DNA from 2 places in the [Micrococcus luteus] ATCC 49442 genome. Region 2 is predicted to be linked to the other one. Evidence: riboswitches for the same ligand, from Rfam matches in the RefSeq annotation. Region 2 holds a riboswitch; the other holds the start of a gene.
What was found. A riboswitch is a leader RNA that binds a small molecule or an ion and turns the genes downstream of it on or off. The one in region 2 is predicted to bind cyclic di-AMP.
Positions count from the first base shown of each region.

Region 1: another riboswitch for cyclic di-AMP. It lies ahead of GUV69_RS10565 (M23 family metallopeptidase); the one in region 2 lies ahead of GUV69_RS02650 (C40 family peptidase).

Region 1 covers NZ_JAAAXP010000001.1:2,340,443-2,347,905, reverse strand. Annotated here, with positions in the region: gene GUV69_RS10570 (iron-dependent transcriptional repressor DtxR) at 145-837, shown strand; cyclic di-AMP (ydaO/yuaA leader) riboswitch at 1,031-1,242, shown strand; gene GUV69_RS10565 (M23 family metallopeptidase) at 1,246-2,073, shown strand; cyclic di-AMP (ydaO/yuaA leader) riboswitch at 2,220-2,384, shown strand; gene GUV69_RS10560 (C40 family peptidase) at 2,455-3,141, shown strand; gene GUV69_RS10555 (NlpC/P60 family protein) at 3,295-4,065, shown strand; gene GUV69_RS10550 (HNH endonuclease) at 4,302-4,802, shown strand; gene mobA (molybdenum cofactor guanylyltransferase) at 4,830-5,525, shown strand; gene GUV69_RS23255 (DUF6457 domain-containing protein) at 5,522-5,815, shown strand; gene GUV69_RS10540 (molybdopterin molybdotransferase MoeA) at 5,826-7,220, shown strand; gene fdhD (formate dehydrogenase accessory sulfurtransferase FdhD) at 7,381-7,463, shown strand, end outside.
Region 2 covers NZ_JAAAXP010000001.1:567,158-574,620, reverse strand. Annotated here, with positions in the region: gene GUV69_RS02680 (metallophosphoesterase family protein) at 1-422, shown strand, start outside; gene GUV69_RS02675 (DUF1810 domain-containing protein) at 469-909, opposite strand; gene GUV69_RS02670 (DNA alkylation repair protein) at 941-1,483, opposite strand; gene GUV69_RS02665 (TraR/DksA family transcriptional regulator) at 1,480-1,854, opposite strand; gene GUV69_RS02660 (cupin domain-containing protein) at 2,073-2,450, shown strand; gene GUV69_RS02655 (coiled-coil domain-containing protein) at 2,484-3,740, opposite strand; cyclic di-AMP (ydaO/yuaA leader) riboswitch at 3,991-4,161, shown strand; gene GUV69_RS02650 (C40 family peptidase) at 4,165-5,019, shown strand; gene GUV69_RS02645 (dienelactone hydrolase family protein) at 5,086-6,057, opposite strand; gene GUV69_RS02640 (ribonuclease Z) at 6,122-7,027, opposite strand; gene GUV69_RS02635 (globin domain-containing protein) at 7,157-7,463, shown strand, end outside.

The DNA of each region.
Region 1 (7,463 bases), 1.8 Mb from region 2:
TAGTCCAATCAACGAGACGATCTGCACCCTGCGGGATTATCCGGACAAATTCAAAATAGGCTAAGCTTTTCACCGGACCTCGACGCGGCTGGGACGCGATACGGTGGGACAACGCTAGGTACTGCGCTCGAGGAGCTGAGCTGGATGACGGATCTGATCGATACCACGGAGATGTATCTTCGAACCATTTTGGAGCTTGAAGAAGAGAACATCGTTGCCCTTCGCGCCCGCATCGCCGAGCGGCTGCGGCACTCCGGACCCACGGTGTCCCAAACCATCGGCCGGATGGAGCGCGACGGACTGGTTGTGGTCTCCGGCGACCGCCATCTGGAACTGACCGGGACAGGGCGCAAGCGGGCCACCGAGGTCATGCGCAAGCACCGGCTCGCTGAGCGCCTCCTGGCTGATGTCATCGGCCTGGACTGGGCTTACGTCCACGACGAAGCCTGCCGCTGGGAGCATGTGATGAGCGAGCGCGTTGAGCGGCGCATCTATGAACTGCTCGACCACCCCACTGAATCTCCTTACGGCAATCCCATCCCCGGCTTGGCAGCGCTGGGCGGAACATCCTCCGTTCCGGACGCCGGTGTGATTAATCTCGTAGAGGCCATGCTGGGCTACGGGCCAACATCGAGCGTGACGGTGAACCGGCTGGCAGAACCCATCCAGGTAGAACCTGAGTTGCTTGTGCAGCTGGATGAAGGCGGGATTCGGCCGGGTGCCTCCGTTTCCCTGGAACGCGTCGGGGAGTACATTTCCGTGCGGGTTCCCGGCATTGAGGGTGCGCTTGAGCTCCCTCCCGAAGTGGCTGCGCACGTCTTCGTTTCTGTCCGCTAGAGGACCCGCCTGACGGACGTCATGTCCCCGCTGCCCGGCGGTCCAGAGCGCCGCTCCAGGGCCGCGCTAGCGGATCATCGCGGATTCCGCAAAAGATAACGGAATTGTTACCTCCCCGCTTCGTCGCATATAGTTTAAGCCAAGCTTCGATATAAAAGCGTTACCTGATCCGGAGCCGAGCTCTGCCAGCGGATCAGGTGCAAAGTCACCAACTGGCAGAGGCGGAGGAACCACAACCGGCAGTCAAAAAGCTGCCTTGGGGTGAAGTCCGTCAGCAGCAAGCCTTTCCAGCGAAAGAATCTCCCGGGATACCCCTGCGCCAAATGCTTGCCACGGCGGACCGGGTCTTTGAACTCTCTGACCCGAATCCGACAGCTAACTTCGCAGGCTATCCAGAGAGGAACATTCTTGACCACGCAATACTCCAGGGGCCGCCGCCGGGCGGCAGGCCCCGCTTCGGCGCCGCGGGCTGCCGAGGAATTTTCCGCGGAGAGGCCACGCGACGTACAGCGCGCAGCGCGGCGTCAGCGGCGTGGCGCGTTCAGGCAGATGACCGATTTTGCGGCCGCCAGCGGTATTGGCCAGAAAGCCGGAATTGCCCTCGCGGCCACTGGCCTGGCCCTCACTGTGACGGTTCCGGTCACGGGTCCGGTGATGGCCGACCAGCAGCCCGGCCAGTCCGTCGCCGCGGTTTCCGCAACCCCGCAGCCCGAGATTTCCGCTGAAGCAGCGGCTCAGATCGACTTCAGCCGCTCCTCAGTTGTGACGGAGGGTGACCCCGACGGCAAGCTCAAGCAGTTGCTGAGTGCGCAGTCTGCCGGCTCCATTACGCCTGCGGCCTCCGCGGGCAGCCTGGGCGCACCGCTCGCAGAACTTTCCACGGCGTCACCGTTCGGATTCCGGATCAGCCCCATCACGGGCGGGTCCGGGGACTTCCACCGCGGCCAGGACTTCATGGCCCAGTGCGGTACGTCGGTGCTGGCTGCTGCCAGTGGCACCGTGACGTTCGTCGGCTGGCACCAGTACGGCGGCGGCAACCGGGTAGTGGTGGACCATGGCAACGGCCTGGAGACCACGTACAACCACCTGTCGTCCGCAACGGTCAGCACAGGCCAGACAGTGACCCGCGGCGATGTCGTGGCCCTCAGCGGCACCACGGGGGCCTCCACGGGCTGCCACCTCCACTTTGAAGTCCAGGTCAACGGCGAAGTTGTTGACCCCACAGGCTGGCTCTAAGCGCAAAATGAGCGCTAGCTCTCAATTCACCGAGACCTGCCGTGACCTGAATGTGACATTGGCTCTGAACTGCTGTAACGTCTAAAGCGCGTCAACTTTTCCGAAGTTGACGTTCTTGAGTGGATTGCCTAGCTCTGCCACCGCTCAAGGTCCGTTCGCATGAATTCGTCTGGCAGGGGCGGGGGAACCAATTTTGGTCTTCGATCCTGAAGGCCTTGGGGTTAAGTCGCAAAGCTTCCCAGGAAGCGGCGCGGCCGGGTGACTCCCATCCGAATCCGACAGCTCACCTCGCAGGCATTGGGAGAGGCTACCTTCGTGTCTTCACGCCATAATTCTGCGCGCCACCGCGCGCAAACGGTTCGCACCAACCCCTTGGGCTCCGTGTCCAAGGCTGTTAGTGCAAACGCCGGGACCGTAGGTCGCCAGGCTGCTGTCATCGCAGCTGCGTCAGGTCTGATCCTGACCATGGGGCTTCCGGCCAACGCCGCGGACACCACTGCAGGTGTGTCCGCCTCCACCGAGTCCGGTTCAACGCAGACTGCGCTTGCCGTCACTGCCGCGCCCACGGCCACGGTTTCCTTCGAGCGCATTGTGGTCGAGACCACGCCGGCGCCGAAGATCGAACCGGTCCGTGCACAGTCCACGGCTTCCGAAACAGCAGCCGAAGCGGCAGCTGAAACGGAAACCGCCGCTGCCGGTGCAGCCGAGACCAAGCTTGCGGACACTGTTTCTGCAGCCGCAGGTTCGGGCCTGGCAGCAATTGCGTACACCGGTATCGGCAGCCCTTACGTCTGGGGGGGCACCTCTCCCAATGGCTGGGACTGCTCCGGCTTCACCCAGTGGGTTTACGCCCAGGCCGGCATCAGCATTCCCCGCGTCAATGCCTGGACCGCGATGCGGCCCACCGCAACCCCGGCCCCGGGTGACCTGGTGATGCAGAACGGTGGAGCGCACGTTGGTATCTACGTCGGCAACGGCATGATGATCAGCGCGCTGAACCCGTCGCAGGGCACGTTGCTGCACGCGGTTGCGGCAACAGGATCGTCCTCCTTCTACACCATGGGCTAAATCCGGTTATCCGGATCAACTCCCCGTTTCTTCGCTAGAAACCCTTAAAAAATCCCCGTTCGGGGCGTGCCGGCGTGCCCCCAAGATGCCGGCGCGTCCACAGCCCTCGGGCTGCCCAAAAGGCCCTGAGGAACACGAAAGAGAGAAATTTTAATGACTACTCGTGCAACTGTTGCACGGCACCGCGCCGAGGTCACCAAGACCAACTCGCTTGCTGTCATTGCCAAGGCTGTCGGCGACAACGCCGGTGGCATGGGCCGCCAGGCCGCGGTTATCGCTGCTGCCTCCGGCCTGGTCCTGACCAGCGGGATTGCGGCCAACGCCGCAGACACCAACATTCAGCGGGAAGCCGCTTCGGCCTCCAACCTTGAGGTTGAGGTTTCAGCGCCGGCCATCATTTCGGCTGCCTCCACCATCGCCATCTCCTACGAGAAGCCTGCTGTGACCACCACGCCGGCTCCCGTTGAAGAGCCGGAGCCCGTTGTTGAGGCAGTTGAGGCACCTGCCGCACCTGCCGCCCAGCCCGCTGCCGCAATCAAGGTTGCGTCGTCCACCCCGGCTGCCCCGGCCGCGCCCGCCGCTCCCGCTGCCGCCAGCGGCAAGGGCCAGGCCATCCTGTCCGCTGCTTACGCACAGCTCGGCGTAAACCAGGACTGCACCATGCTGGTCACCAACTCTCTCGCCGCCGTCGGAATCAACTTCCACGACTGGCCCGCAGGATACCTCGGCCTCGGCCGCACCGTCAGTGCAGCCGAAGCCCAGCCGGGCGACCTCATCTATTACGCAGACGGTGGAGCAGGCATGGCCCACGTCGCGGTCTACGCCGGCAACGGCCAGGCTGTTCACGGCGGCTACAACGGCAACCAGACCGTTGTGTTCAGCGCCAACGTTGGTTCGGGCCCGGTCTTCATCCGCGTGTCCTAGCAGCTGATTGAACTTCCAAGGGACCTCCGCCTGATGGCGGGGGTCCTTTGTTGTCTGCCGGGCCTTCCGGCACGGATTGGACGCCGGGCAGATTTGACACGTCGCCCCGGACTGAGGTGGATTAGTTAATCCCGGTATTTTTTGTTTACTCTTGTGGTGTCGATCCATAGCCCGGATATGCCGGGGGCAGCCGGCCCTCGTGCCCCTGACGGGTGCGGCCACGAAGAGGTAAGTGCATGCGCACTCTCGTTCTGAATGCTGGATATGAACCGCTGGCGGTTGTTACCTTCCGCCGGGCGCTGGTGCTTGTGCTGACGGGCAAGGCCAGCGTCATAGCCGAGGGCGACGACCCGGTCGTGGGTCCGCAGGAGATTCTGGGCCGCCCGTCCGTGATCCTCCTGAACCGGTACATCCGCCCCCGATACAACCACCACACCGCGGTCAGCCGCCGCGGAGTCCTGCGGCGCGATGGCCACCGGTGTGCATACTGCGGCAAAGGTGCCCACACCATCGACCACGTCCAGCCAAAATCCCGCGGCGGTGCAGATTCGTGGGAGAACCTCGTCGCCGCGTGCCTGCGGTGCAACAACACCAAGGGCGATCACACCCCCGCCGAGATGGGGTGGAAGCTGCGGATTGTGCCCGAACCGCCGCACGGCACCATCTGGCAGATCAAGGAACTTGAGAAGCCGACGCCCGCATGGGATCCCTTCCTGTTGCCGGAACGGGCGGCCTGACCCTTCCGTCGCAGCTAGGCTGGGTGGGTGGACGCTGAAAGCCTCGATTTTGATGCCGTGATTCTCGCCGGGGGCCGCTCCGCGCGTCTTGGCGGTGTGCCCAAGCAGCACCTGACGTACGACGGCGACACCCTGTTGCGCCGTTCGGTCGCCGCAGCCGGCGGTGCCCGGGTCGTGGTGGTGGTGGGCCCCGGTGAGGGAGACCTGCCGGCCGGCATCCTCAGGTGCCGGGAAGAGCCGGCCTTCAGCGGGCCCGCCGCCGCCATCGCCGCCGGGCTCGCGGAGCTGGATAGAACCGGCCGACCCCCTTCCAGGTTCACCCTGGTGCTTGCCTGCGACATGCCCAATAGCGCAGATGCGGTGTCGGCCCTGGCAGATGCGCTGCTCATCAATGAACGGGCTGGCGGGAATTTCAGCAGCAGCAAACAGGACGGGGTTGTGGCTGTTTCCGAGGATGGCCGGCTGCAGCCCTTGGCGGGCTTTTATAGCACGGCTGCGCTACAACGTTCCGTTGCTGACCTTGCCGGCAAGGGAAGCTTAATCAACGGTTCGGTCATGGCACTCCTTGCTAGTCTTGACGTACAGCCTGTCGCCGTTCCGGCCGGCTCCACGTCAGATGTGGACACCTGGGACGATGCCGCCGCGCTTGGAGTGGCCGGCCGGGACCCGATCAGCGGGTTCCGGAGCAACGCGGCCGCAGATGATTTGGGAGGCAAAGCGTGAAAAGTCAGGATGAGACCCTGGAAGAGTGGTGCCGTGCGCTGCTGCAGGCATATGAGCTGGAGGACGTCCAGATCGATGTGAACGCCATCCTCTCCCTTGCCGGCGTGGCTGCCCATACCGTGGTCCGCCCGGCCGCACCGCTGACGACATTTATCGCCGGGCTTGCGGCGGGCATTGCGGCGGGATCGGGGCAGGCCTCCGACGCTGCGGCCATAACTGCTGCCATGGACCGCGCCCGCTCCCTCGTTGCAGACTACGCTTCCGAAGCCACCGGGGCGCCCGTCGAATGATCACCGTCGAATGACCGCCGCCCCCGGCGACAAACCCGGGAGCCCCGACCCAACGCACGCGCCCGCACCTGACACCCACGCCAAACACCTGGCCCATACCTGGGAAGAGGCGCGCCAGGCCGCCTTCGACAGTGCCACGCCCATTCCACCTGGACGGGTACCGCTGGCGCAGGCGCTGGGCAGGGTCCTGGTTGAAGACATCACCGCGCTGCACGATATGCCGCACTATGCGTCCTCCGCGATGGACGGCTGGGCGGTCAACGGCAGCGGTCCGTGGATCGTGGCGGAGGCCGGCCAGCGGCTCGCCCCGCACCAGGCCAGCCCGATTGTCACCGGGGGACTGATTCCGCCCGGTGCCAAGGCAGTGCTGCGCAGCGAGAGTGCAGTGCTGGGCACCGACGACGACGGTCTGCCGCTTTTGCTGACCGGCGGCACCGCCCGTCCAGGGGAACCGCGGAACGGCCAGCACATCCGGAAGGCCGGCGAGGAAGCAGCTGCGGGGGAAGTCCTGGTCAAGGCCGGCGTCACCCTGAACCCGGCACACTTGGCCTTCGCTGCCCTGGCCGGGTACGACGACCTGCTGGTCCGCGGGAAGCCGGTGGTGAAGCTGCTGCTCACGGGGTCCGAAGTCGTGGCGGAAGGCCTGCCCGTGCCCGGGCAGGTCAGGGACACGTTCGGGCCGCAGCTCGCATCAGTGGTGGCCATGCTTGGCGGCATTTTCGCCGGCAAGGAGAAAATCGGCGATTCGTATGCGGAGTGGCTGGCAGGGCTGGAGGACCTCCCGCCTGAGGTTCCGGACCCGGCTGCCCTGCCCGCCGACGTCGTCATTACCACCGGCGGAACGGGACCATCCCACACCGATCACCTGCGCCGTGCAGTATCGGAGCTGGGCGGTCGGCTGATCATCGATGGCATCGCCATGCGTCCCGGGCATCCGGCCGTCCTGGCCGAACTGCCGGACGGGCGCTTTGTCCTGGGGTTGCCCGGCAACCCTTTGGCCGCCATGATGGCTTTATCGACGGTGGGGGCACCGCTCCTGGCCGGCTTGGGCCACGCACCCCTGCCGCCCGTGCAGGAGGTCCCTTGCGGGACAACCCTGGAGCCCGAGCCCGGCCGGACCCGGCTCCTTCCGTTCCGGCTCCTGTACGGAATGGCTTCCCCTGCGAGGCACACGGGTCCCGGGATGATGCGCGGGCTCGCGTCGGCGGACGGCGTGATGGTGGTTCCGCCGCACGGCGTGCAGCTTGGCGAGCCCGTGCCCGCATTCACATTGCCGTGGGGGCCGCCCTTGCCCGTACCGGAACCGGCGGGCGCAAAGGCCAAAACCCGGACTGCGGCCAAGGACGGGGTAAAAGACCGCGCGAAGCCGGCCGGTCCCGTGGATTGGAGCGCCCTGCTGGACTGAACTGCTGAGGCTGCAGGACCCGGACCCGGCCGCAGGTTCTCCCTGGCCGGGTGTGCTCCGCAGTCCGGCCGTGATGCGATGATTGAGCTATGAACACTCCCCGCAGCAAGGTCCGGAACCCCAGCAGCAAGGGCCCTCAGAGCACCAGCCCAGGCCGCTGATGGGACGCGTGACGCAGCGCCGCAAGGTGCATAAGTATGTTCTGGACGGCTCACCCAAGGCGCTCGAGTTTCCGGTCCGCCA
Region 2 (7,463 bases):
ACAGCGCTGATGTGGTGTTCCATGCCGGTGACTGGGTGAACACGGAATTGCTGGACGGGTTCGAACGGCGGAGCCGCCGCCTCGTGGCGGTCTACGGCAACAATGACGGCCAGGAACTCCGCCGGCGGCTTCCCGAAACAGTGAGCGTAGTGCTGGAAGGCGTGCGGTTCGCCATGGTGCATGAGACAGGCACGGCGAAGGGCAGGAACGAACGCGCGGAGGAACTCTTCCCGGATTCGGATGTGCTGGTTTTCGGCCACAGCCACATCCCGTGGGACACAACGTCGCCGCGGGGACTGCGTCTGCTCAACCCCGGCTCCCCCACTGACCGCCGGAGGCAGCCTGTGTGCACGTACATGACTGCGCTGGTCGACGCAGGACGCCTGCGGCAGGTTCAACTGGTGGAAGTCCGGAAGGACTGATCCGGCTTCGCAGCCCTGCGGAAAAGGGCTGACCTGAACGCGCGGGTCAGTCCCTGGCCGCGGCGAGCAGTTCGTCGGTGGCGGCATCAGGTTCGCCGTCAAAGAACCTCGCCAGGACCGTTTTGAAAACAGTCTCGCCGGGTGCCGCCCGCAGAAACAGCGTCATGGAGGAGTGCAGCTTCATGGCGTCAGTCCTGCCGAGGATGTCGACGGCGGAGCGCCCTGTGTGGGCGGCTATTGCCGTGCTGCACTCGAGCAGCCGCGGCCCCAGGACGTCATGCTCCAAGTACGCCTGTGCCTCGGCGAGGGAGGAGATGGCGTACTTCCGGGACGTGGGGCTGCTGCCGAGGCCTGCAATCTGCGGAAAGACGAACCACATCCAGTGGCCCCTCTTGTCGCCGATTTGCAGCTCGGACAGTGCCTGTTGGTATGTTCCTCCGCTGTCTTGGGCCTCAACGAAGCGTTCCATGTTGAAGGGGTGTTCCATGTGCGTCTCCTTGTCGTCGGCGTGCGTGGTCTCAGGCGGTGCGTGGCCGGGCAGTTCCAGCGGTGATCCCATCGATCAGGGCCGCCGCGTGGCGGACCCAGGGGTCAGGGTCATCGTGCCAGCGCGCCATCACCACGGCGGCCCGCTGGCGGTCGGCACCATCGAGCGCTGCAAGCAGGGGAATAACGACGTCGGCGGTCAGGGGGTTCACCAGCTCGGCAGTGTGTGCCGACCGGATAAAACCCTCCAGCCGGGTCAGGTCGGAGTGGCGAAGCAGTGCCGCCCGTGACTGCAGCAGGACCACGGCGGCGAGCCGGCGCTCATAAACGGGCCGGCGGCCGGGACCCGGCTGTCCCCAGAGGCGCGATGCCAGCGCTGTCACGTCGTCGTGGCCTAGGCCTTTGAACTTCCTGCCGGCGTCCCGGATGGTTCCCCGCACAGCCCCCACAGACGACCCGTAGGAACCCAGTGTGCCGCCCAGGCGGGATTCCACTTCCTCAGCCCGGTACCAGGCGCCCTCGTTCTGCAGGGTGGCGTCGATAAAACCTGCAGCGTCCTGGACTGTCTGGTTCATGGGTGCCCGTACCGGTCCCGGCGCCCGGCTGCGGCGTGCTCAATGCAGTACGGCGTCCACGGGCGCGCCTCCAGGCGGCCCTCGGCGATCGGCCGGCCGCAGACGGCACACATCCCATACGTGCCCTCGGAAATTCTCTGCAGCGCGGATTCAACCTCAGCCAGCCCGGCGCTGCTCTGATCCAGCAGTGCCGAGGCCTGGGACAGCTCGAAGGCTATGGTGGCACCCTCCGGATCATGTTCATCGTCAACATTGGAATCCTGGCGGGCGGCATTGGCCGACGAGATGTCCGCGCGGAGGGCCGGAAGCAGCGCCAGTTTCCTGCCGCGCTCTTCCTCCAGCAGGACCCGGAACCGTTCGAAGTCAGCCATGGGAAAAGCCTAACGCGGCCCCGTCCGCCGTTCTCCCATCCTGTGCCGCAAACGATCGCGCGCCCGCGAAAGTGCCCGCGGAAGCGCCGGCGGAAATTGGGGATCGACAAGCGTCCCGCCACGGAGCATGCTGGCACTCGTAAGAGCCGCAGATACCGTCTGGCAGCCAGGGACAGGCGGCGGGCAAGCGCACCATCCCAGGAAAAGGTCGGCACACCATGCCTATAAACCACGTCAACCAGCTGGCATCGAAATCCCATGACGCTCCCGACGAGAAGCGCCGCCCGGACAAAACAGAAGTGGACGTCGTCAACCTCGGCGATTACACCATTGGCCGGTTTACGTTCCAGCCCGGCTGGCGCTGGTCGGAGTGCATCAAGCCGGTGGTGAAAACCGAATCGTGCCAGAACAGCCATGTGGGGTACTGCGTGTCCGGGGCCCTTGCGGTAAAAACCGAAGACAGCCAGATCAATATCAGCGCCGGTGATTCGTACACCATCCCGCCCGGCCATGACGCCTGGGTAGACGGCGACCAGCCATTCGTCGGCATCGAATTCCTCAGCGCTGCGGAGTTCGCCAAGCCGGCCGGCGGCTGAGCGCGGCCGGGATCGGTCGGCGGCGGGAGGCGGTCAGTACCAGTTCCTGATTATCGAGTGGTTCCACGCGGCGCAAGGTGAATTGTAGCGGTCAAGGATATAGGCGAGTCCCCAGTCCACCTGGGTCCGGTAGCTGGTGAGCCAGTCGCTTCCCGCGCTCGCATACTTACTGGCCGGCAGCGCCTGGGCGATGCCGTACGCACCTGAGTCCGGGTTGGTGGCCGTGGTCAGCCAGTTGGATTCCTTCGTCCAGAGCTGCGCCAGGCACTGGAACTGGTCCTGGCCCCACCCGTAGGCGGACAGCCTCCCGGCAGCGTAGCTCCTGGCGCCTGCGGGGTCGTTGACCCCGCCGCCCGGAACAGAGGGGACGACGACGGGCGGCGGCTTCGGCGTCGGACTTTCAGCAGGAGGTGCCGGGGCAGGCACTCCGGGAGCAGGATTCTGCGGGGCAGGGGCGGCCGGGGCTGGCTTCGCCGGGGTCTGGGCCGCTGCGGTCGCTGCCTGGCGGCGTGCCTGCTCTTCCGCCGCCGCACGCTTTGCCGCCTGCGACACTTCGAAGGCTGCCAGCGCGGCCTGACCCTGACGGAACTCACCCTCCACTGCAGCCGTTGTTCCCTTGAGCGAGGCGAGCTGGGCGGTGAGTTCGGTGCTGCGTTCCTGTTGCTCCGCGACCTGCTGCGACATCGCCTGCTGGGCCGACCGGGCTGCGGCCAGCTTCGTTTGCGCTTCCCCGGCCAGCCGTTCGCGTTCGGCTTTGGCCGCGCGCTCCTGGCCGGCGAGCGCCTCCGCCGCCTTCTCAGCCTCTGCTGATTTGTGGACCAGGGACGCCGTCCTGTCGCTGACGATCCGGACGATGTTCAGCCCGTGCATGCTGTTGGTCTGCACGGCGTCGAGCGCCACGAAGAACCCGATGTTTGTCCCGCCGGTCTTGTACGACTGTGCTGCGAGCGCACCAATTTCCTTCTTATGACGGGTTGCATCCTCCTGCGCACGGGCCACCTGCGCGGCCAGGGCATCCACCCTCGAACTGACCGCCTGAAGCTCAGCCCCGGTCACCGCATACTCGGCGGCGGCGGTGACGGCGGCATTTCCGAGGGCTTCGGACCGGGTCTGCAATCCGCCCAGCAGGTCGCCAATCCTGGCGACTTCCGCTGCGGTGCCGGCCTCGGTTTGCCTGGCTTTCTCCACGTCCTGCCATGAGGGGTATCCATCGGGCGGGGTGTCGGCTGCCGCGTATGCATGCGTGCCGCATAACGAACCGGCGACGGCCAGTACGAGGACTGCGGCCACTGCGGACGGCCGCCTGTTTTGTGGGATCGGACACATAGTTGGTGAGCTTACCGGGCATATATCGGTTTCGGGGCCTGACCTGCGATGCTATTACCACAACCAGGAAAAATTGCTGGCACCTTCAAGCGTGTTTTGGCCCTACATTCCGTTATCGGAATGTGACATTTGGGAAAACCAGCGGCTATGGTCGTTCGGTGCCCTGGTTCAAAGCCAGGACATTCCCGTCAGTATGCCGAGCCCTGCCGCTGACCCGGGATCCCAGCGCAATTGAACTGGCAGGGACGGGGGAACCACATTTTCACGGCTTCAGCTGAGGCCTTGGGGTTAAGTCGTTTGCGTCCCGTCCTGCACGGTGGCGCACGGCCGGGTGTCTCCGACCCGAACCCGACAGCTCACCCCGCAGGCATGGGAGAGGCAATCAACCATGTCCAAGAAGTACACTGCCGCACGCCATCGTGCCGCCACCACCCCTACTACGTCCCTTGCCCTGACGATCGGACGGCCGGCCCTTGTTGTCGCCGCCGCTTCAGGCCTGTTTTTCGGTTTCAGCGCTCCGGCACACGCCGGGGTCAGCGGACCGGACAACTCCGGCACGGGTAACGTTCAGGCACAGTCCAGCGCACCGGTAGCAGCCGTCGCTCCGGCCCCGGCCCCCGCAACGGCCAATGTCCACACCGTCGTCTCCGGCGACACGCTGGGCGAGATCTCTGCCGCCAACGGCGTAGCCCTCAACGATGTCCTGGCCGCCAATGGCCTGGCGCTGTCCTCGATCATTTACCCGGGCGACCAGATCCAGATCCCCGCCGCCGGTCAGGCAGCCCCGGCAGCCGCACCGGCACCGGCAGCCGCCCCGGCACCGGCAGCACCCGCAGCCCCGGCAGCCGCCCCGGCTGCTCCCGCCAACACCGGCATCCAGCTGGCGTCAACCTCCGCACCGGTTCAGGCTCCCGCCCCTGTCCAGGCCCCGACCGGCGCTGCCGGCTCGGCAATCCTGGCCGCGGCCTACGGCCAGCTCGGAGTACAGCAGGACTGCACCGCCATGGTGGAGAAGGCCCTTCGCTCGGTCGGTAAGAGCGTTGGAGACCTGGCCCCGGGCCAGTTCTACCAGTACGGCAGCGTTGTTGGCTCGCCTGCCCCGGGTGACCTTGTCATCACTGCCGGTCACGTTGGCGTCTTCGCCGGCAACGGCCAGGTTGTCAGCGGCGGCGTGGACGGTTTTAAGACCGAGGTCCACTCCATCAGCTGGCTCCAGGGCGCTTCCTTCGTCCGCGTAGCGTGACCCCAGGCCGTTGGACGGCGGCGGTCGGCACACAGCCGCCCGCCGCCGTCGGCCGCTGCTGCATCCTCAGACGTGCTGCCCAAACCAGGACAGCGTGTCATTCCACGCAGCGGTCGCCTGGGCCTCGTTATAGCGTTCCCCGGTGTCATTGTGGAAAGCGTGGTCCACGCCCGGGTAGACGATGAGCTGATGCGTCACAGTGGTGGCGGCCAAGGCATCGCGGAGGGCCGGCATCGCGCCGGTGATCCGCTGGTCCAGTTCGGCGTACACCCCGAATGCGGCAGCTTTGATGGCCGGCACCTTGTTCAGGTCCGGAGCCGGACCATAAAACGCTGCGGTGGCTTTCAGGCCTGGCAGCTCGGTAGCCGCCTGCCAGGTAATGCCGCCGCCGAAACAGTATCCGTTCATGGCAATGCGTCCGGACTCCACGAAGTCCTGGGCCTGGAGGTAATCAAAGGCTGCCGCGAAGTCGCCTACATGACGGGCCGCCCCTGCCTTGGTCAGCGCCCCCGAAACGGCGTCCGAATCGAGGCTGGCAGTTCCCCCTTCCCTGCTCAGGAGGTCCAGGGCCAGCGCGGTATACCCTGCCTTCGCGAACCGGCGCGCCACGTCCTGGATGTGCGGTGTCAGCCCGCGGTTCTCGTGGCAGACCAGCACGGCCGGACCTGCTCCGCCGGAGTCCGGCCGCGCGAGGTAACCGCTGATGTCGGTTCCGCCCGCAGCCAACCGGACTGTCGCCGTCGTTAGCCCTGCAGCGCCTTCGGGAACGGACAACGGGCTCTTCGCCCCCGGCACAGGTCCCGTCGATGCGGTGGCAGTGCCTGTCGTGGAACCCGAGGGCGTGGGCATTGGGTCTGTGCTGCGCGGGACTTCCTCCGGTGTGCACCCCACCAGCAGCATCGCTGCGGACGCCGCTGCCATGCTGCCCATGATGAAGGCTACGCGGCGGGTAAACGTGCGGTGTGTCATCTCACCGGCACGGTAGTCGTCGAAGAATTCCTCAATCAGGTACCGCTCAAACTTTCCAAGCTGGACCATGGCCGGCCTCCTCGCGTGAGGCTAACATCCTGCTCCGAACCAGGCTGTCCCGCAAGGGGTCGCCTTACTGGCCTGCGCCGGGCGCCTGCCGCCGGTTCGGAAACGGTATCCGGTCCAGGTCGTTGGCTGCGATCACGGCTGCACGGCCCGAGCGCTCCCGCGCCTGCTCCTCGAGCCCGGTGACATCGTCGCCGTAGCGCGAGGAGAAGTGGGTAAGGATAAGCGTCCCGACGGCGGCGCTGGCCGCCAGCTCCCCGGCCTGCCCGGCGGTGAGGTGCGAGTACTGAGTTGCGAGCCCGCCGTCGTCGTTACTGAACGTGGACTCCGCAACCAGCAAATCCACGCGGTCAGCCAGTTCCCCGGCACCGGCGCACGGTGCGGTGTCCATAACAAATGCGAAGCTCTGCCCCCGCCGCGGAACGCTTACATCCTCCAGCCGGACGCTGCCCAGAACCCCGTTACGCTGCAGGCGGCCCACGTCTGCGCCGTGAACTCCGGCCGCCGCGAGCCTGTCCGGCAGGAGGCTGCGGCCATTAGGTTCATCCAGCCTGTAGCCGTAGGTTTCAATGCGGTGCTTCAGCGGACGGACCTGAAGGCCCGGCGCTACCGTGCCGGCGCTGCCGTGCGGGTGCAGCCTAAGGTCGATCCCGGGGGTGCTGACGGACACGAGGGCGCGGACCATATCCTCTCCAGAAGCCGGATAGTGCAGGTGGACCGGGTGGGCCACACCGTCCAGGGCCATCCTCGAAAGCACTCCCGGCAGCCCGAAGCAATGGTCACCGTGCACATGGGTCAGGCAGATCCGCGTGATCTGCGTGGCAGGCACGCCGGCGTGGATCATCTGGCGTTGTGTTCCCTCGCCGGGGTCAAAGAGCAGGCCCTCACCGTCCCACCGCAGCACGTAGCCGTTGTGATTGCGTGTCCGTGTGGGGACCTGGGAGGCTGTGCCGAGGGCAATGAACTCACGCATGAAACCGAGTGTCCCATTGCGGTCCGGCTATCACCATAAGTCCCTTCTCCGAACCTTGCCTGACTGCTAAATTGTGACGGCCAAGCCGGACCACAGCTGGTTCAGCCGGTCACCACGGAAGGACACATTATGCTCTCGGACACTTCCCGCCCCGTCATCCAGGCAACGCTGCCTGTGGTGGGGGAAAACATCGAAGAAATTGCCAAACGGTTCTACAAGCACATGTTTGACGCGAGGCCGGACCTGCTCGATGGCCTGTTCAACCGGGGAAACCAGGCCGACGGCCGTCAGCAACAGGCCCTGGCCGGGTCTATTGCCGCCTTCGCAACCTACCTCATCGAAAAGCCGGACCAGCTGCCCGATCATCTGCTGTCCAGGGTTGCCCACAAGCACGTCTCTCTGGGCCTGAGCCCGGACCAGTACCAGATTGTTCATG